Regions from separate parts of the Streptomyces sp. NPDC001714 genome, predicted to be linked through region 1. Evidence: riboswitches for the same ligand, from Rfam matches in the RefSeq annotation. Region 1 holds a riboswitch; each other region holds the start of a gene.

Evidence for each region. A riboswitch is a leader RNA that binds a small molecule or an ion and turns the genes downstream of it on or off. The one in region 1 is predicted to bind cobalamin.
Region 2: it holds a riboswitch for cobalamin, as region 1 does, so the genes downstream of both, ACFY0P_RS06265 (CbtB-domain containing protein) here and ACFY0P_RS19050 (cobalamin biosynthesis protein) in region 1, are expected to answer to the same signal.
Region 3: it holds a riboswitch for cobalamin, as region 1 does, so the genes downstream of both, ACFY0P_RS12450 (prenyltransferase/squalene oxidase repeat-containing protein) here and ACFY0P_RS19050 (cobalamin biosynthesis protein) in region 1, are expected to answer to the same signal.

Annotation. Positions count from the first base shown of each region.
Region 1 covers NZ_JBIAUL010000006.1:489,389-495,942, forward strand. The annotation lists gene cobN (cobaltochelatase subunit CobN) at 1-1,636, opposite strand, end outside; gene ACFY0P_RS19045 (cobyric acid synthase) at 1,633-3,144, opposite strand; gene ACFY0P_RS19050 (cobalamin biosynthesis protein) at 3,141-4,100, opposite strand; cobalamin riboswitch at 4,207-4,347, opposite strand; gene ACFY0P_RS19055 (hypothetical protein) at 4,502-4,729, opposite strand; gene ACFY0P_RS19060 (anion permease) at 4,748-5,992, opposite strand; gene ACFY0P_RS19065 (lysozyme) at 6,167-6,554, opposite strand, start outside.
Region 2 covers NZ_JBIAUL010000002.1:376,799-383,352, forward strand. The annotation lists gene ACFY0P_RS06240 (bifunctional 3-(3-hydroxy-phenyl)propionate/3-hydroxycinnamic acid hydroxylase) at 1-695, shown strand, start outside; gene ACFY0P_RS06245 (alpha/beta fold hydrolase) at 707-1,570, shown strand; gene ACFY0P_RS06250 (VOC family protein) at 1,567-2,574, shown strand; gene ACFY0P_RS06255 (hypothetical protein) at 2,710-3,006, shown strand; gene ACFY0P_RS06260 (enoyl-CoA hydratase/isomerase family protein) at 3,003-4,058, shown strand; cobalamin riboswitch at 4,126-4,267, shown strand; gene ACFY0P_RS06265 (CbtB-domain containing protein) at 4,304-4,525, shown strand; gene ACFY0P_RS06270 (CbtA family protein) at 4,548-5,303, shown strand; gene pgm (phosphoglucomutase (alpha-D-glucose-1,6-bisphosphate-dependent)) at 5,624-6,554, shown strand, end outside.
Region 3 covers NZ_JBIAUL010000004.1:177,798-184,351, forward strand. The annotation lists gene ACFY0P_RS12435 (hypothetical protein) at 1-12, shown strand, start outside; gene ACFY0P_RS12440 (antibiotic biosynthesis monooxygenase family protein) at 166-519, shown strand; partial or broken gene ACFY0P_RS12445 (phosphotransferase) at 580-1,268, opposite strand; cobalamin riboswitch at 1,323-1,454, shown strand; gene ACFY0P_RS12450 (prenyltransferase/squalene oxidase repeat-containing protein) at 1,562-2,785, shown strand; gene ACFY0P_RS12455 (SCO2322 family protein) at 2,782-3,405, shown strand; gene ACFY0P_RS12460 (energy-coupling factor transporter transmembrane component T) at 3,836-4,939, shown strand; gene ACFY0P_RS12465 (ABC transporter ATP-binding protein) at 4,936-6,549, shown strand; gene ACFY0P_RS12470 (ECF transporter S component) at 6,546-6,554, shown strand, end outside.

The DNA of each region.
Region 1 (6,554 bases):
ACGGGTAGATCAGCGGCAGGTCGCCGAGGACCGCGTCCGGCGCGCAACCGGCGCTCAGCCCGAGGCCCTTGCCCGGCAGCCACTCCAGCGTGCCGTGCTTGCCCATGTGGACGATCGCGTCCGCGCCGAACCCCCCCTCCGATGTCGCAGCCTCCAGCCACCGGTAGGCCGCCATGTAGTGGTGCGACGGCGGCATGTCCGGGTCGTGGTAGATCGCGATCGGGTTCTCGCCGAAGCCGCGCGGCGGCTGGATCATGACGACGACGTTCCCGAACTGCAGGGAGGCCAGCACGATGTCGTCGCCGTCGACGTACAGGCTGCCCGGCGGCTCGCCCCACGCCTCCCGCATCCCGTCCCGAAGCTCGGGGTCGAGCTTCTCGAACCACGCCCGGTAGTCCGCGAGCGGCACCCGCGCGGGCGCGGCGGCCAGCTGGTCCTCGGTCAGCCACTCGACGTCGTGCCCGCCGGCCTCGATGAGACGGTGGATCAACTCGTCGCCGCCGCCGGGGTATTCGGTCACCCCGTACCCGGCCGCCGTGAGGGCGTCCAGCACCCGCACCGCCGACGCGGGCGTGTCCAGACCGACCGCGTTGCCGACCCGGGAGTGCTTGGTCGGGTAGGCGGTGAAGACCAGCGCGATCCTCTTCTCCGCGTTCGGCTTGTGCCGGAGCCGCGCGTGCCGCACGGCGATCCCGGCGACGCGTCCGGCCCGCTCGGGGTCGGCGACGTACACCGGGACATCGTCCGGCCCCTGCTCCTTGAAGGAGAAGGGGACCGTGATCAGCCGTCCGTCGAACTCCGGGATCGCGACCTGCATCGCCGCGTCCATGGGGGAGAGGGCGGCGTCGGACTCGTCCCAGGCACTCTTGGACGAGGTCAGGCAGAGGCCCTGCAGCACCGGTACGTCGAGGTCGGCGAGCGCCCCGATGTCCCAGGCCTCCTCGTCGCCGCCGGCCGAGGCCTGCGAGGCGTGCGTGCCGCCGGCCGCCAGAACGGTCGCGACCAGCGCGTCGGACTCGGCGAGGAGCTCGTACAGCCCGGTGTCCGCCCCGCGCAGCGAACCGCAGTACACCGGGAGGGCGTTGGCGCCACGCGCCTCGATCGCGTCGCAGAGGGTGTCCACGAAGCCGGTGTTGCCGCTCAGTTCATGGGCCCGGTAGAAGAGCACCCCGACCGTCGGCCGGCCACTTTCCCGGGCACGGGTGCCGTGGACGCCGTACTCGGGCATCTTCTGCGGCTCGACGAACCCCTCGCCGGTCAGCAGCACGGTGTCGGAGAGGAACCGGGCCAGCTCGGTGAGGTTGGCGGGGCCGCCCTCGACGAGGTACCTGAGGGCCTCGGCGACCACGCCCGCCGGCACCGACGACTCCGCCATCAGCTCGGCGTCCGGCACGGCCTCGCCGCCGAGCAGCACGGTCGGGATCCCGGCGGCCTGCAGCGCGGCGAGCCCGTCCTCCCAGGCCCGCTTGCCGCCGAGCAGCCGTACGACGGCGATGTCCGCGCCCGCGAGGAGCGCGGGCAGCTCCTCCGCGACGTCGACGCGCGTCGGATTGCCGATCCGGTAGTCGGCACCGGAGGCGGCCCGGGCCGCCAGCAGATCGGTGTCGGCGGTCGACAACAACAACACAGTGCTCATGCGGGCGCTCCCGGTGGAATGAAAGGCAGTCCTTGCGGCGCGCCCGACTCGATGAGCCGCCAGAGCGCGTCCGTGTCCGCGTGCTGTTCGATCAGGTCGCCGAGCCGGTCGAGCTGCTCCTCGCGCAGCGCGGCGAAGGAGGTGTCGGGGGCCGGTACGAACCGGCGGCCCGCGGCGGCCGCCACCTCGCGCAGGAAGGCCCGGCGGAAACCGTCCGACTCCAGGGAGCCGTGCCAGTGCGTGCCCCAGGTCTGCCCGACCCGGCAGCCGTCCAGGAAGGCCTCGCCTCCGGTCACTTCACCGACCCCGTGATGGATCTCGTACCCCTCGACCCGTTCGCCGAGGGCCTCGCCCACCGGCCGGGTGAGGGTCTTCTCGCGGGCGAACCGGACCCGCACGGGCAGCACACCGAGCCCGTCGACGGCCCCCCTGCGGCTCTCGACCTCGTCCTCGATGTACTCACCGAGGATCTGGAAGCCCCCGCAGATGCCGAGCACGGGACGCTGTTCGGCGGCCCGGCGCCGCAGTGCGTCCGCGAGCCCCCGCTCGTGCAGCCACTCCAGGGCCCGGACCGTCCCCCGGGTGCCGGGGATGACGACGAGGTCGGCGTCGGCGAGCTCCTCAGGCCGGTCCACGAACCGCACCACGACGCCGGGTTCGGCGGCCAGCGCGTCGACGTCCGTGAAGTTGGACATCAGAGGGATGGCGCAGACGGCGACCCGCAGCACGTCCTCCCCGACGGGCGGGGCCGTGTTCGACTCGCGGACGGTTCCCCGCAGGGACACCCGCAGCCCGTCCTCCTCGTCGATCCCGAGCCCGTGCCGGAAGGGGAGGACGCCGTAGGTGTGCCGCCCGGTGAGCCCGTGGAGCATGTCGAGGCCCGGCTCCAGCAGGGAGACATCCCCGCGGAACTTGTTGACGAGGAACCCGGCGACCAGGGCCTGGTCCTCCGGCGAGAGCAGCGCCACGGTCCCGAAGAAGGAGGCGAAGACACCCCCGCGGTCGATGTCGCCGACGACGAGCACGGGCAGCCCGGCGTTCCGGGCGATCCCCATGTTCACGATGTCGGTCCGGCGCAGATTGATCTCCGCCGGACTGCCCGCCCCCTCACAGATCACCGCGTCATACGTGCCCCGCAACTCGGCGAGACAGTCGAGCACGGTCCCGAGCAGCTTCTGCTGCCGCCCGCCGTGATAGCCACGCGCGCTCAGTTCGCCGACGGGCTTGCCGAGCAGCACGACCTGACTGCTCTGCTCGCCGCCGGGCTTGAGCAGCACGGGGTTCATGAGCGCGGTCGGCTCCACCCGGCAGGCCTGCGCCTGCATGGCCTGCGCCCGCCCGATCTCGGCGCCTTCGCGCGTGACGAAGGAGTTGAGCGACATGTTCTGCGCCTTGAACGGCGCGACCTTCACACCCTGCCGCACCAGCCACCGGCAGATACCGGCGGTCACGACACTCTTCCCGGCATCGGAGGTGGTACCGGCGACGAGGAGCCCGCCGCTGTTCATGAGGAACCCCCAGGGCGCCGTGAAAGCGACCCCCGCAGCAAGGCACTCGCCGCACTCACCCCCAACGCCAGCCACCCCACCCGCCGCGACAACCGCACCGCCCGTTCGATGTCCGCGACTTCCACCGCGCGCCCCTCCCCGTTCAGCACCGGCCGGTGCTCGACCCGCCCGCCGTACGACAACGTCCCCCCGAGCCGCACCCCCAACGCCCCCGCGAAGGACGCCTCCACGGGCCCCGCGTTGGGACTGGGATGCTTCGCCGCGTCGGCCCGCCAGGCCCGTACGGCCCCCCGCCGATCGTCACCGGCCACCGCGGCCAGGACGGCGGTGAGCCGTGCCCCCGGCCACCCCGCCACATCGTCCAGCCGCGCGGCAGCCCACCCGTACCGCCGGTACCGGGCCGACTTGTGCCCCACCATGGCGTCCAGGGTGTTGACGGCCCGGAACCCCACCAGCCCGGGGACGCCCCCCACGGCTCCCCACACCAGCGCTCCCACGACCGCGTCGCTCGTGTTCTCGGCGACGGACTCCACGACCGCCCGGGCGATCCCGTCGGCGTCCAGCGCCTGCGGATCCCGTCCGCACAGATGTGGCAGCCGGGCACGGGCCGCCTCGACATCGCCCGCCTCCAGGGCCCGCCCGATGCCGCGGGCCTCGCGCGCGAGCGAGGTACCGCCGACCACGGCCCAGGTGGCCGCGCCGGTGAGGGCCACGGACGCGACGGCGGAGGGGCGTACGATCCGCTGGGCGACGGCGCCCAGCGCCACGGCGCCACCGGCGCACACGGCGGTGTGCAGCGCGCCCCACCCGCGGTGGTCCCGCCACAGCACCCGCTCCACGGCTCCGGCCGCCCGCCCGAACACGGCGACCGGATGCCCTCGGCGCGGATCGCCGAGCAGCAGATCACCGAGAAGGCCGGCGGCGGCGCCGTACGCGAAGACGCGATCGGCACCCATCGGCTCAGCCGGCCGCGGGGTCGGATACGGGGACGGGCCGGGTACTGAACCTCGGTCGGCAGCCGCGCATGGCGATATGTCCTCACTCAGGGTGTCCGCGCCCTGGTTCGACGAGACCGGCGGTGGGAGTTCCTGGCTTCCGGGGATTGCTACCCCGGTGACAGTGGCGGGACCGCGCCGGATTCACACCGGCTTCCTCCCTTGCCGCCGTACATGGCTCCGGAAGTCCACCACGCCCCCGGAAGACCCGTCAACTTGCCGTTGACCTGCGAGGGGAGTGTGTGGGAAGGCCCACACCGGTTGCCCAACGGGGCCGGTGGGGCATGCCGAAGGCTCCTCTCCGACGGACGGAGAGGAGCCTTCGCGGCGCCGACGAGGCCCTTTGCGTCAGGCCTCTCGCCTCAGGCCTTCGCCACGATCAGGTGGATGCCGTACGCCACGGCGGCCGCGCAGCCGGCGAAGCAGAGGTAGGCGGCGGTCACGGCGAGGGCCGCGGAGTCGCCCTGGGCGGTGGCGCGTTCGCGGGCGGAGAGGCCCTTGATGCCGAGGGTGAAGAGGGCCACCAGGCCCACGGTGGCCACGAGGCTGACGCCGAAGACGGAGCCGATGGCTGCCCAGTCGATGTTCATGTCGGTTCTTCCTCGGGGTCAGACGGTGGCGGCCGGGTCGGTCGCGGTGGCGGCCGGGGCGGGGGCGGGGATGGTGGCGGTCAGGTCGTCCGTGACCGCCACCGGGCCCGCGGGCGGCGGGGTCACGGCGGCGATCGCCGCGGTCACCACACCGGCCGGCTCCTCGGTGCCGACGACGTTGCTGCTGTCCACGACCTCGCGGCGGGACAGCTTCCAGATCGCGGCGCTGGCGGTCACGAGGAAGACGGCGACGACGGCCGTACCCCAGTCGCCGAGGTCCGTCACGGACTCGGCGAGCGCGCCGACCAGCGCGGCGGCCGGGAGCGTGAGCACCCAGGCGACCATCATGCGGGTCGCGGTGGACCAGCGGACCGTGCCGCCCTTGCGGCCGAGGCCCGCGCCCATCACGGATCCGGAGACGACGTGCGTGGTGGAGAGGGAGAAGCCGAGGTGGGAGGAGGCCAGGATGGCGGTGGCCGCGCTGGTCTGGGCGGCGAAGCCCTGCTGCGGCTGGAGGTCGGTCAGACCCGTGCCCATGGTGCGGATGATCCGCCAGCCGCCGATGTAGGTGCCGAGCGCGATGGCGAGGCCGGCGGAGAGGATGACCCAGGTGGGAGGGTTCGAGCCGGGGGCGATGGCACCGCCCGCGATCAGCGCGAGGGTGATGATGCCCATGGTCTTCTGCGCGTCGTTGGTGCCGTGCGCGAGCGAGACCAGGCCGGCGGAGGCGATCTGGCCGGCGCGGTAACCCTTGCGGGTGGCCTCGTCCTCGGCGTTCTTCGCGAGCCTGTAGGAGAGGCGGGTGGAGAGCGCCGCCGCGAGGCCCGCGACGACGGGGGCGGCGACCGCCGGGAGCAGGACCTTGGTGACGAGCACGTCGCCGTGGACCGCGCCGAAGCCGGCGGAGGCGACGGTGGCACCGATCAGACCGCCCATGAGGGCGTGCGAGGAACTGGAGGGCAGGCCCACCAGCCAGGTCACGAGGTTCCAGAGGATGGCGCCGACGAGGGCGGCGAAGATGACCTCGGGACGAATGCCGTTCTCGTCGACGAGACCCTTGGAGATCGTGTTGGCGACCTCCACCGAGAGGAAGGCGCCCACCAGGTTGAGCGCGGCGGACATGGCCACCGCGATCTTGGGCTTGAGCGCACCGGTCGAGATGGTCGTGGCCATCGCGTTGGCGGTGTCGTGGAAACCGTTCGTGAAATCAAACGCGAGTGCGGTGACCACCACAATCGCGAGGATCAGCGAGAAGTTTTCCATTTACCCAGGCAATCTTTCGAGGTCATTGGCTGTTGGACCGTAGGCAACCTGAGTGAACGGAAGGTGAACTGGGGCGGTCCTGGTGGTGTATGAGATCGATTCTGGGGTGACGAGGGGCGGGGTGGGGCGAGGCCGCCGTCCCGATTCCGGTCCGGCGGCCCGGTCGCCGCTTGGCTAGAGGCCCATGGCGAACGACTTCAGCCGGCCCGCCGACCCGTTGAAGAGATTTTGGTCACCCGGCAGGCTGCCCCTGTTGTCGTACTGCCAGAAGGTCCAGGACGACCATCCGGCCGGCAGCGTCCCGGCGTCCGCCGAGCCGTGGCGGGCGATCCACAGCGCGTGGTCGGCGGCGAACGCGCTGCTGCCGCCGGTGCAGAGGTTCCACCAGTTCGTGGTCGTGTAGATCACCGGCCGCCGGCCGGTCTCCCGCTTCAGCTCGTCGCTGAAGGACCTGATCCACGCGACCATCCGGGAGTTGCTCAGCCCGTAGCACCTGTGCTTCTTGTCGTACGGGTTGTACTCGACGTCGAGCGCGGGCGGCAGCGTCCAGCCGTCCGCCGTC
Region 2 (6,554 bases), on a different contig from region 1:
CGCCGTGGATCGGGCAGGGCATGGCGGCGGGGGTGCGGGACGCGGCCAACCTCTGCTGGAAGCTGGCCGCCGTGCTGCGGGGCGAACTGCCGGAGAGCCTGCTCGACTCCTACGAGGCCGAGCGCAAGCCGCATGTGAAGGAGGTGACCCGGCGGGCGGTGTTCGTCGGCCGCCTCATCACCGAACGCCGACTCCCGGTGGCGCGGGCCCGGAACGGCGCGCTGCGGGCGATCCGCCCGGTGTCGGGTCTCACCTCCCGGCTGGTGGACTCGAACTGGATACCGGTCGCGTCCTACGCCAAGGGCTTCCAGGCCCGGCCCCGCACCAAGGCCTCCGGGCAGCAGATTCCGCAGCCCTGGGTGATCGGCTCCGACGGGGAGCGGGTCCGCCTGGACGACGTCCTCGGCGGCCGCTGGCTGCTCCTGCACCTCGGCCTGCCCCGCCCGCAGCAGGCGTGGGAGCGGGCCGGCGTGCCCTCGCTGGCGGTCCTGCCGGCGGGTTCGCGTCCGGCCGAGGGCGCGGTCGTGGACAGCGACGGTGTGCTGCTGCCCTGGCTGGCGAAGCGCGACGTGACCACGCTCGCCCTGCGCCCCGACGCCTATGTCTACGCCGCCGCGCCCGCCGGCGTCCAACTCCCCCGGCCACCGGACGGGTTCGCACCCGTACCACGACCCGCCGCCGTCTCCGCCCAGTGAGGACCACCCCCATGACCACACACATGCAGCCGCCGTCGATGCAGGAGTCGCTGCTCGACGTCGCGGGCAAGAAGATCTTCGTCGCGGAGACCGGTGACGGCCCGGCCGTCCTGCTCCTGCACGGCGGCGGCCCCGGCGCCTCCGGCGTCTCCAACTACAGCCGCAACATCGCCGAACTGGCCAAGGAACACCGGGTCATCGTCCCCGACCTGCCCGGCTATGGCCGCAGCACCAAAGGCATCGACGGCACCGACCCGTTCGGCTACCTCGCCGACCACATCCGTGGCCTCCTCGACCGGCTCGGCCTGGACAAGGCCCACCTGGTCGGCAACTCCTACGGCGGCGCCTGCGCGCTGCGCCTCGCCCTGGACACCCCCGACCGGGTCGACCGCATGGTCCTGATGGGCCCCGGCGGCATCGGCACCACCCGCGCCCTGCCCACCCCCGGCCTCAACAGCCTCCTCACCTACTACTCCGGGGACGGTCCTTCGCGGCTGAAGCTGGAGAAGTTCATCCGCACCCACCTGGTCTTCAACGCGGCCGAGGTGCCCGCCTCGGTCATCGACTCCCGTTACCAGGACAGCATCGACCCCGAGGTCGTCGCGAACCCGCCGCTGACCCGCCCGAAGTCCCTCGGCACCGTGTGGAAGATGGACTTCACCCGCGACAGGCGCCTGGCACGCCTGCCGGTGCCGACCCTGGTGCTGTGGGGTGCCGCGGACAAGGTCAACCGGCCCTCCGGCGGCCGGATGCTGGCCGACCGGATGCCCAACTGCGACCTGTACGAGGTCGCCAACACCGGGCACTGGGTGCAGTGGGAGCGTGCCGAGCTGTTCAACAGCGTGTGCGCGGACTTCCTGGCGGGCCGGCGATGACCACGCATCCTGACGTCTTCGGGTCCGTGCACCTCGGTTATCTGGTCATCGAGACACAGAGGTTCGGTGACTGGCGTCGTTTCGGCACCGACGCCATCGGTATGCACCACGACGACCTCGACACCGGGCTGATGCGGTTCCGCCTCGACGACCACGAGTGCCGGTTCCTGCTGCGGCGCGGCCCCGCCGAGGACGTCGTCGCCCTCGGCTGGCACCTGGACGACCACACCACCTTCGAGCAGATCGAGGCCCGGGTCCGCGCCCACGGCGTCCCCGCGGTGGAGGGCACCACCGAGGAGGCGAAGCAGCGCGGCGTCGAACGCCTGCTCCGCTTCCCCGGCCCCAAGGGCATCACCCAGGAGATCTACACCACCCCCGTCCTCGCCACGGCCCCCCTCACGATGCTCGCGTCCGGCTGGGTCACCGGCGACTCCGGCATGGGCCACGTCGCCATCACCTCGGCCAAACCCACCCTCATGCGCGGCTACTTCAACACCGTCTTCGACGCCCGCCTCACCGACTACATCGACGAGACCATCAGCGGCGTCAAACTCAAGATCCGCTTCCTGCGCGTCAACGAACGCCACCACTCCATCGCCATCGCCGCCGTCCGCGCCCTGCCCATCGACCCCGTCCGCACCCGCGTCCAGCACCTCAACATCCAGGCCGCCTCCCTGGACGACCTCGCCCGCAGCTACCAACGCGTCCACGAACTCGGCTTCGACATGGCCCTGTCGGTCGGCCGGCACACCAACGACAAGGAACTCTCCTACTACGCCCGCACCCCCTCCGGCTTCGAGTGGGAGGTCGGCTGGAACCCGATCGTCGTCGACGAGTCCACCTGGGAACCCAGCACCCACCAGGGCATCAGCATCTGGGGCCACACCCCCGTCGGCCGGACCATCGTCGACAGACTCGACCAGCTCCGCGCCGGCACCCGCTCCCTGCTCCACCCGGAGAAGACCGTCCCCGCACTGAGTGGCGGCGGCATCCCCGACGAGTGACGGCCCGGCCCGTCGCCCGTGCACAAGGCCGTCGGTGTGTCCCCGTACCGCTCCCGCAGTGCCGTCAGCGTCTCGGCCGGCCGAGCTTCGCCCGGCACGCCGTCGAGTGTGTGGGGCGCCCAGCCCGGAGGCCGGTTGACGCCGTCGCTCCGCCAGGTCCACGGCGATGACGGTGCCGACGCCGAGGACGGCGGCACCGTCATCACCGGCGGCGAGGCCGACACCGGCGGCCTCCGCTTCTCCGGCGCCCCTTCGTCGCCGTCGGCCGCCGCCCCCGACCGCCGATCGGCACGCCTTTCGACGGGTCGGCGTGCTGTGGACGAAACGGACACGAGAAGATCGTCCGACGCACGCGTCCACCCCGTCCCGGAAGGAACCGACGAGATCATGCGCCTCATCGTGGCCCGCGGCCCGGCGGAGGTGTCCGGATGACCGGCGCCGAGGAACACGTCCTGCTGCACGTCGACGGACGGGCCGCGCACATCACGCTCAACCGCCCGAAGGCCATCAACGCCCTGTCCCACGCGATGGTGCGCCGTATCGACGAGGCCCTCACCGCCTGGGAGCACGAACCCGCCGTCGAGACCGTCGTCATCACCGGCGCGGGGGAGCGCGGTCTGTGCGCGGGCGGTGACATCCGCGCCGTCCACGACGACGCCCGCGACGGCGACGGGTCGGCCGCGGCCGCGTTCTGGCGTGACGAGTACCGGCTCAACGCCCGCATCGCCCGGTACCCGAAGCCCTACGTCGCGCTCATGGACGGCATCGTGATGGGCGGCGGGGTCGGTGTCTCGGCGCACGGCAGTGTCCGGATCGCCACCGAGCGGTCGCGGATCGCCATGCCGGAGACCGGGATCGGCTTCGTGCCCGACGTCGGCGGCACCTACCTGCTCGGCCGGGCGCCCGGCGGACTCGGCACCCATCTCGCCCTGACCGGCGCCCAGATCGGCGCCGCCGACGCCGTGCTCTGCGGACTCGCCGACCACTACATGCCGTCCGGCTCGCTCCGGACATTCGTCTCCGACCTCGCCGGCCTGCCCGTGTCCGAGGCGCTCGCCCGGCAGGTACGGCAGGCGCCCGACGGGGAGTTGGCCGGGTACCGGGCGTGGATCGACGCCTGCTACGCGGCCGACACCGTCGAGGAGATCGTCGAGCGGCTGCTCGCGTACGGCGGCCCGGCGGCGAAGGAGGCTGCGGACACCCTGCTCACCAGGTCGCCCACCGCCCTGAAGGTCACGCTGGAGGCGCTGCGCCGAGCCCGGCAACTCGGCTCGCTGGAACGGGTCCTGGACCAGGAGTACCGCGTCTCCTGCGCGACCCTCGCGAGCCATGACCTGGTGGAGGGCATCCGCGCCCAGGTCGTCGACAAGGACCGCGCCCCGCGCTGGTCCCCGGCCACCCTCGCCGAGGTCACCGACGCCGACGTCGACCGCTTCTTCGCCCCGCTCGGCGAGTGCGAACTGGGCCTCGCCCCACCCGTCTGACCCGCCCCACCGGCCGTCCACCAGGCGCGAGACGAAGATCACGCCTGGTGACGCGGTCTTGGCCGTGCTCCTGACACGCGGTACGGTCTGTCCGATATCGACGACGGCGAGACGGAACCCGGTGGGAATCCGGAACGGTCGCGCCACTGTATGCGAGAGCCCCCGGGCTGCTCGTGAGTCAGACCCGTGGCCGTCGTCCTGTGCACCACCGAGATGGGACGCGAACTCCCAGAGGAGGTCCTGCCATGGCGCAGACCGTCGCTTCGCCGACAGCCACCACCCCCGCCGTTCCCGCCAAGCTGCCGCTCTCCGCGATAGCTCCGTGGGCGGTCTTCTTCGGCATCCTGATGCTGATCCTGCTCTACTTCGTCGGCGCCGAACAGGGCGCCACCTCCGTGTTCAGCGGCACGGACGTCCACGAGTGGGTGCACGACGCCCGCCACCTGCTCGGCTTCCCCTGCCACTGACGCGAGGGGCGCCGTACCACCCATGAACTCCGCAACGGTCCGGAACCTCCTGGTGCGGGGCATGCTCGCCGGCCTGGCCGCCGGCCTGCTCGCCCTCGTCGTCGCCTACCTGCTCGGTGAGCCGAACGTCGACAAGGCGATCAGCTTCGAGGACGCCCACTCGCACGAGCACGAGATGGAGGTCGTCTCCCGCTCCCTCCAGTCCACCGCCGGCCTGGCCACCGGTGTCCTCGTCTACGGGGTCGCCTTCGGCGGCATCGCCGCCCTGGCCTTCTGCTTCGCCCTCGGCCGCGTCGGCCGTCTCTCGCCGCGGGCGACGGCGCTGCTGCTGTCCGGCTGCGCGCTGACGGCCGTGTACGTGGTGCCGTTCCTGAAGTACCCGGCCAACCCGCCGTCGGTGGGCGACCCGGACACCATCGGGAAGCGGACCACGCTGTACTTCCTGATGATGCTGCTCAGCGTGCTCCTCGCGGTCGCCGCCACCCTCCTCGGCAAGCGGCTCCGACCGCGGCTGGGCACGTGGTGGGCGACCGTGCTCGCGGTGTTCGCGTTCGCCGTCGTCATCGGGCTGGCGTACCAGTTCCTGCCGGTCGTCAACGAGGTGCCGGCGGACTTCCCGGCCACCCTGCTGTGGCGGTTCCGGCTCTCGGCGCTCGCCATCCAGGCGGTGCTGTGGGGCGGATTCGGCCTGCTGTTCGGCGAGTTGGCCGAGCGCGTCCTCAACCCGAAGCCGGCGAAGGCACCGGCTGCCCCGCGTACCGTGCCCGCTCCGCACTGACCGGGAGCGCGGCACGGCGAACGACACGAGAGGGCCCACCGGAACCGTCCGGGGGCCCTCTCGCGTTCGCTCACACCGTCGTGGGCCTGCGCGCCGACGGCCGGCCCCACCTGAACCGACGTCGGCATCCCGCCGAACCGGTCGCTCACCCCCGTTCCATCTTCGAACAGCGGGCGCCCGGTGAGGTACGTCTGCTGTGAACCGGCCGTGAACCCGCCGTGTCTTCGGCGCGCGGCCGGTGCCGCACTCGCGTCCGAGACCGCTGACAAGGAAAGATGGGCCGCGAGTGATCGATCAACGACTGCGGAGGAAGTGGACTCATGCCGCATGAGCGAGCGGGCCGGCCGGCGGCTCCGGAGGACCTCGTCGACGTGGCCCGGCTGGTCACGGCCTACTACGCGCTGCACCCCGACCCGTCCGACCCGGGCCAGCGGGTGGCGTTCGGCACCTCGGGACACCGTGGGTCGTCGCTGACGACCGCGTTCAACGAGGACCACATCGCGGCCACCAGCCAGGCCATCTGCGAGTACCGGAGCGGCCAGGGCACCGACGGCCCCCTCTTCCTGGGCGCCGACACCCACGCCCTGTCCGAGCCGGCCAAGGTCACCGCACTGGAGGTCTTCGCCGCCAACGGTGTGACCGTCCTGATCGACAGTGCCGACGGCTACACCCCGACCCCCGCCGTCTCGCACGCGATCCTCACCCACAACCGGGGCCGTACCACCGGCCTCGCGGACGGTGTCGTGGTCACCCCCTCGCACAACCCGCCCGCCGACGGCGGCTTCAAGTACAACCCGCCCAGCGGCGGCCCCGCCGCCTCCGACGCCACCTCCTGGATCCAGGACCGCGCCAACCAGATCATCGCGGGCGGGATGAAGGACGTACAGCGCATCCCCTACGAGCGCGCGCTCGCCGCGCCGGCCACCGGCCGGTACGACTTCATGGGCGTCTACGTCGACGACCTGCCCAGCGTCCTCGACCTCGACGCGGTCCGGGCCTCCGGGCTGCGCATCGGCGCCGACCCGCTCGGCGGCGCCTCCGTCGCCTACTGGGGCCGGATCGCCGAACGGCACAGCCTCGACCTCACCGTCGTCAACCCGTACACCGACCCCACCTGGCGCTTCATGACGCTGGACTGGGACGGCAGGATCCGCATGGACTGCTCGTCGCCGTACGCGATGGCCTCGCTCATCGAGAAGCGCGACGAGTTCCGGGTCGCCACCGGCAACGACGCCGACGCCGACCGGCACG
Region 3 (6,554 bases), on a different contig from region 1:
AACGCGGCCTGAGCGCTCCGCTGGTCAGGCCGCTGGTTCACCGCGGGCCGGTGGGGGCCGGCCGCGCAGTTCCTCCCCCCGCCTTCGGCCGGGGGTTCCCCCCAGCGCCCCTTTGGCGCGCTGCCGAACCGCAGCCGACTTCGCCGGACCCGCTACGGTGCCGCCATGAGCAATCACCCGGAAGCGCCTGTCGCGCCCGTCGAGGCCTACGAACCCCCTTACTACGTGGCTGTGTTCACCACGGTGCGAACCCAGGACCAGAGCGGCTACAGCGAGACCAACGCACGCATGGAGGACCTGGTGAAGGACATCCCCGGGTACCTGGGGATGGACCACGCGCAGACTCCCGGCGGGCTGGGCATCACCGTCGGGTACTTCCGCGACGCCGACGCCCTCACCCGGTGGCGGACCGACGCCGAGCACCGTGCGGCGCAGAAGCGCGGGCGGGCCGAGTGGTACGAGAGCTACACGCTGCACGTGGCGAAGGTGGAGCGGAGCCACGGCTTCACGCGGGGGTAGTCCGCGGGCGCGCCCGCGGGCGGCGCGCCCGCGGGCGGCGCGCCCGCGGGCGGCGCGGCGCTAGAAGGCGATCGCCCGTACCAACTGTCCCGCCTCACCGAGCACTTCGACTTCGTCTCGGGTCATCGTCGGGTTGGCGGCCCGCCGTCGCAGGGCCTCCGTCAGCCCTTCCTCGGTGAGCTCGCCCGGATCGGCGAGCAGGGCCGCGAGCAGGTCGTGGGCCAACGGATGTACACCGAGGGCCGCTTGGGCGAGGATCACCGCGGACATGCCCCAGTCGAGCCCGGGCGGCCCGTCCTCGGCGTTGGTCCAGTCGATGACCCGGGGGCCGTCGGGGGTCATCTCCCCCAGCTCTCAACTTCGTTCGAGCCGGGGGGACCCCCATCGTTGTCCGGATGCAGGTCGAGGTGGAGGACCCGGGCGCCGGGGTCGGCCGGGTCCCGGCCGGGCACGGCGTGCAGCCGCCGCAGCAGCGAGGCGAGCAGCGCACCGCCCTCCGCCGCGTCCGTCTCCCCCGCCAGCAGCGCCGCCAGCATGGTCGGCCCGGACAGCCGCTCCACGACCAGTTCGGTACGGGATCCGGACGGCCGCACCCGGGGCGCCGGATACCCGTGCTCCCGTACGTACGTCATCACCGCGCCCTCGGCGGCCGCGTCCCCCCAGCCGTCCCGGTCCCGGCGCAGCACCCACGCCTCGTCGATCTCGTACACGTCGGCCGAACGCCCCGACCCGAGCAGTCTCCCCGTCATGGCGTGACCATAACGAAACGGTCCCCGCACAGCCCCCTCTCAGCTTCCCGTCGGCGGCCGGTAAGGTAGCCGGGTCGTCATCACCCGTACGGGGGGAAGCCGGTGCAATTCCGGCGCTGACCCGCAACCGTGAGCCGCACGCAGTGCGGCAAGCCGGACTGCCCCGCCCGGGACGTTGATCGGCTCATGTGCGCCGGCACCCGTCGTCGCACGGCACCGTCGAGGTTTACGGAGCCGAGCCGCCGGGGTGTCCCGTGCTGCCCGGCTCCCCGCAGGGAGAGGCACCGCCGACCATGACCGTCCTCCGCCGCATCGCCGGGGTGCTGGCCGCCACCGCCGTCATCGGTACCGCCACACCCGCGACGACCGCACTGGCCACCGGCACCGCGTCCCCGTCGCCGTCCGCCTCGGCGGTCCTCCCGTCAGGGCTGTACGGCGGTTCGGACCCCAGGTTCGACGGCGTCTGGCGCCAGTCGCTCGCCCTGCTGGCCCAGCGCGCGGTGGGGGTGACCCCGGCCGTGAAGGCGGTGGACTGGCTGGCCGGGCAGCAGTGCGCGAACGGCTCGTTCGCCGCGTTCCGCGCCGAGCCGACGGCGGCCTGTGACGCCAAGGTCATCGTCGACACGAACAGCACGGCCGCCGCCGTACAGGCGCTGAAGGCGGCCGGCGGGCACGACGCCGCCGCGGACAAGGCCGTGACCTGGCTGAAGTCGCAGCAGAACACGGACGGCGGCTGGGGCTACAACCCGGGCTCGCCCAGTGACACCAACTCCACCGGTGTGGTCATCGGCGCGCTCGCGGCGGCCGGCGCGAGCGCGGACAGGTCTCCGTACGACCTCCTCGCCAAGTGGTCCGTCGCCTGCGACGAGGACGGCGGCGGTGCCCTCGCCTACCAGCCGGACAAGCAGGGGAAGCCGGCCGCCAACGCCGACGCGACGGCGGCCGGGGTGCTCGGGGCCCTCGGCAAGGGGTTCGTGGCGACGGCCGGGAAGGCCCCGGCGAAGGACCGCGCCTGCGCCGACTCCGACAAGACGCTCACGCGGGAGGAGGTGGCCCGCAACGGCGCCGCGTACCTGGCGGGCGCCATGTCCAAGACCGGCCACCTCGTCTCCACGCTCCCCGGCGCCGCATCCCAGCCGGACTACGGCAACACCGCCGACGCGGTCGTCGCCCTGGCCGCGCAGGGCTGGACCGAGCAGGCGCAGAAGCCGTACGCCTGGCTGGAGGCGCACGCCGCGCCGTGGGCGGAGCAGAGCGGGCCCGCGGCCTACGCCGAGCTGATCCTGGCCGCGCACGCGATGGGCGCGGACCCGCGTGACTTCGGCGGTACGAACCTGGTGACGGCGCTGAATGCGACGGGACCGGCCCCGCGGGCCGCCGCCGCGAAGCACGCCGAGAAGCACGCCGAGGGGAAGAAGTCGGGCAACAGCGTGTGGTGGATCGTCGGCACCGGGCTCGTCGCGGGTATCGGCATCGGCTTCCTGTTCAGCGGCCGCCGGAAGCAGCAGCAGCTGTGACCGCGGTCCGTCGTGCGGCGCTGTTGCTCCTGGCCGCGCTGACGCTGTGCGCGACGGCCGCCGGGCCGGCGGCGGCCACCGGCTACCGCTACTGGTCCTTCTGGGAGCGGGACGGCGCGCGCTGGACGTACGCCACGCAGGGCCCGTCGACGGCGCGGCCCGCCGACGGTTCGGTCGAGGGCTTCCGCTTCGCGGTGAGCGAGGACTCGGCGGACGCGTCGCGGCCGCGCGGCACGGCCGACTTCGGGACGATCTGCGGGGAGACCCCTGCCGTCGGGGGCCGGAAGCGGGTGGGGCTGGTCCTCGACTTCGGTACGGCGGCGGACGCGCCCTCGGGAGAGAAGCCGCCTGCGCGGCGGACGGCCTGCGCGGTGGTCTCCGAGGACGCGACGACGGCGGAGGCGCTGGCGACGGTGGCGAAGCCGATGCGGTACGACACGAACGCGTTGCTGTGCGCCATCGGGGGGTATCCGGGGCGGGGCTGCGGGGAGAAGGTGACCGCGGCGCCCGAGGGCACGTCGGGCAGCGGGCCGTCGCTCGGGCTCACAGCCGGTGCGGGAGTTGTCGCGGTCCTTGCGGCGGGGGCCTTCTGGCAGGCACGGCGGCGAAAGAATGCGTGAGCGCCACAGCGCGGGCCGGTGGGAACTTCTCGCGCAGTTCCCCGCGCCCCTAAAGGGGCACGTCCCAGCCACAGGCAGTCGCGCCACCACCGGCCGGTGGGGGCCGCTCGCGCAGTTCCCCGCGCCCCTAAAGGGGCACGTCCCAGCCACAGGCAGTCGCGCCACCACAGGCCGGTGGGGGCCGCTCGCGCAGTTCCCCGCGCCCCTAAAGGGGCACGTCCCGGCCACGGGCAGTCGCACCACCACAGACCCGTGGGGACCGCTCGCGCAGTTCCCCGCGTCCCTTGCGGGGCGCCTCCTGGCTGCGGGCAGTCGTGCCGCTGGGGCGGTGGGGGTCCCCCGGCTCGAGCGGAGCCGAGAGTGGGGGAGGGTGGGCGCTGGGGGTCCCCGCGGCCGAAGGCCGGGGGAGGCACCCCGCAAGCGGGGGCGAGTGAAACCCCTCGCCCCCCGGCAGCAGCGCCGCTCCCCCGTGCACCCCGGTGCCTGGTGGCTCTGGTCCCTCTCTCTCGGGGTCGCCGCGTCCCGGACCACCGACCCCCTCCTCCTCGGCCTGCTCATCGCGGTCACCGCCTACGTGGTGGCCGCCTGCCGCAGCCGATCCGCCCCCTGGTCCCGCTCCTACGCCGCGTTCGCCAGGCTCGGTCTCGCCGTCCTCCTCGTGCGCCTCGCGTTCACCGTCGTCCTCGGCTCCCCCGTCCCCGGCGCGCACACCCTCGTCACGCTCCCCGAAGTCCCGCTCCCGCACTGGGCCCAGGGCATCCGGCTCGGCGGGAAGGTCACGGCCGAGGCGCTCGTCTTCGCGCTCTACGACGGGCTCCGGATCGCCACCCTCCTCATCTGCGTCGGTGCCGCGAACGCGCTCGCCAACCCGGCCCGACTGCTCAAGTCCCTGCCCGGTGCCCTGTACGAGCTGGGGGTGGCCGTCGTCGTCGCGCTCACCTTCGCCCCGCACCTCGTCGCCGACGTGCAGCGGTTGCGGGCCGCCCGGCGGCTGCGCGGCCGCCCCGACTCCGGCGTCCGCGGCCTGCTCCAGGTCGCGCTCCCGGTCCTGGAGGGCGCGTTGGAGCGTTCGGTCGCCCTCGCGGCCGCCATGGACGCGCGCGGGTACGGCCGCAGCGCCGACGTACCGGACCGGGTCCGCCGTACGACGGCCGGGCTCACCCTCGGCGGTCTGCTCGGCGTCTGCGCGGGCACGTACGGGCTGCTCACCCCGGAGGGCGGCGGCTACGGGCCGCCCGTCCTGCTGGCCGGGGTGGCCGCCGCGCTGGCGGGGCTGCGGCTCGGTGGCCGGCGTTCGCCACGCACCCGGTACCGGCCGGACCCGTGGGACGCGCGGGCCTGGCTGGTGTCCGGGGCGGGTGCCGCCGTCGCCGCCCTGCTCACGCTGGCGTCCGTCCGCGACCCGGCGGCCCTGCAGCCCGGTGTCGTACCGCTGGTCGCCCCCACGCTTCCGCTCTGGCCGGCGGCCGCCGTGCTGCTCGGTCTGCTGCCCGCCCTGATCGTTCCCGAGGGTCCCAAGGAGGAGCCGTCGTGATCCGTTTCGAGGACGTCTCCGTGACCTACGACGGCGCGGCCCGGCCCGCCGTGCAGGGTGTCGACTTCGAGGTGCCGGAAGGTGAACTCGTCCTCCTCGTCGGCCCGTCCGGCACCGGGAAGTCGACGGTTCTGAACTCGGTGAGCGGACTCGTGCCGCACTTCACCGGCGGCACCCTGCGCGGCAGGGTGACGGTCGCGGGCCGGGACACCCGTACCCACCGGCCCCGCGAACTCGCCGATGTCGTCGGCACGGTGGGCCAGGATCCGCTCGCGCATTTCGTGACCGACACGGTGGAGGACGAACTCGCCTACGGGATGGAGTCGTTGGGGATCGCCCCGGCAGTGATGCGGCGGCGGGTCGAGGAGACCCTGGATCTGCTGGGGCTCGCCGCGCTGCGGGACCGGGCGATCGCCACGCTCTCGGGCGGGCAGCGGCAGCGGGTCGCGATCGGCTCGGTGCTCACCCCGCATCCCGCGGTCCTGGTGCTCGACGAGCCGACCTCCGCCCTCGATCCCGCCGCCGCCGAGGAGGTGCTCGCCGTGCTCCAGCGGCTGGTGCACGACCTGGGGACGACGGTGCTGCTGGCCGAGCACCGGCTGGAGCGGGTCGTGCAGTACGCCGACCGGGTCGTGCTGCTGCCGGGGGACGGGGCCGCGCCGGTGTGCGGGACGCCCGCCGAGGTGATGGCCGTGTCGCCGGTGTGCCCGCCGGTGGTGGAGCTGGGGCGGGTGGCGGGGTGGTCGCCGCTGCCGATGACGGTGCGAGACGCCCGGCGGCGGGCGGCGGCGAGCGCCGGGCTGCGGGAGCGCCTCGCCGGGCGGGCCCCGGAGCAACGGCCGGCGGCCGGTGCCGCGGCCGCCCTCGCCGAGGTCCGCTCCCTCGCCGTCCGCCGGGACCGGGTCGACGCGCTGCGGGGCGTCGACCTCACCGTCGCCGCCGGGGAGACCGTCGCCCTCATGGGACGCAACGGCGCCGGGAAGTCCACGCTGCTGGGCGCCCTCGTCGGGCTCGTCGAGCCGGGCTCCGGCACGGTGCGGGTCGGCGGCGCGGTGCCGCACCGCACGCGCCCGCGTGACCTCGTACGCCTCGTCGGGCTGGTCCCGCAGGAACCCCGTGACCTGCTGTACGCCGACACGGTCGGCGCCGAGTGCGCGGCCGCCGACCGGGACGCGGGGGCGGCGCCGGGGACCTGCCGGCGACTGGTGTCCGGCCTGCTCCCCGGGGTCGCGGACGACACGCACCCCCGTGATCTCTCCGAGGGGCAGCGGCTCGCCCTCGCGCTCGCCGTCGTCCTCACCGCCCGGCCGCCGCTGCTCCTGCTCGACGAGCCGACCCGGGGCCTGGACTATGCGGCGAAGGCCCGGCTGGTGGGCGTGTTGCGCGGGCTCGCCGCCGACGGGCACGCGATCGTGCTGGCCACCCACGACGTGGAGCTTGCCGCGGAGCTCGCGCACCGGGTGGTGCTGCTGGCGGAGGGGGAGGTCATCGCGGACGGGCCGACCGAGGACGTCGTCGTCTCCTCGCCGTCCTTCGCGCCGCAGGTGACGAAGATCCTCGCCCCGCAGCGGTGGCTCACCGTGACCCAGGTCCGCGAGGCCCTGGCATGACCGGC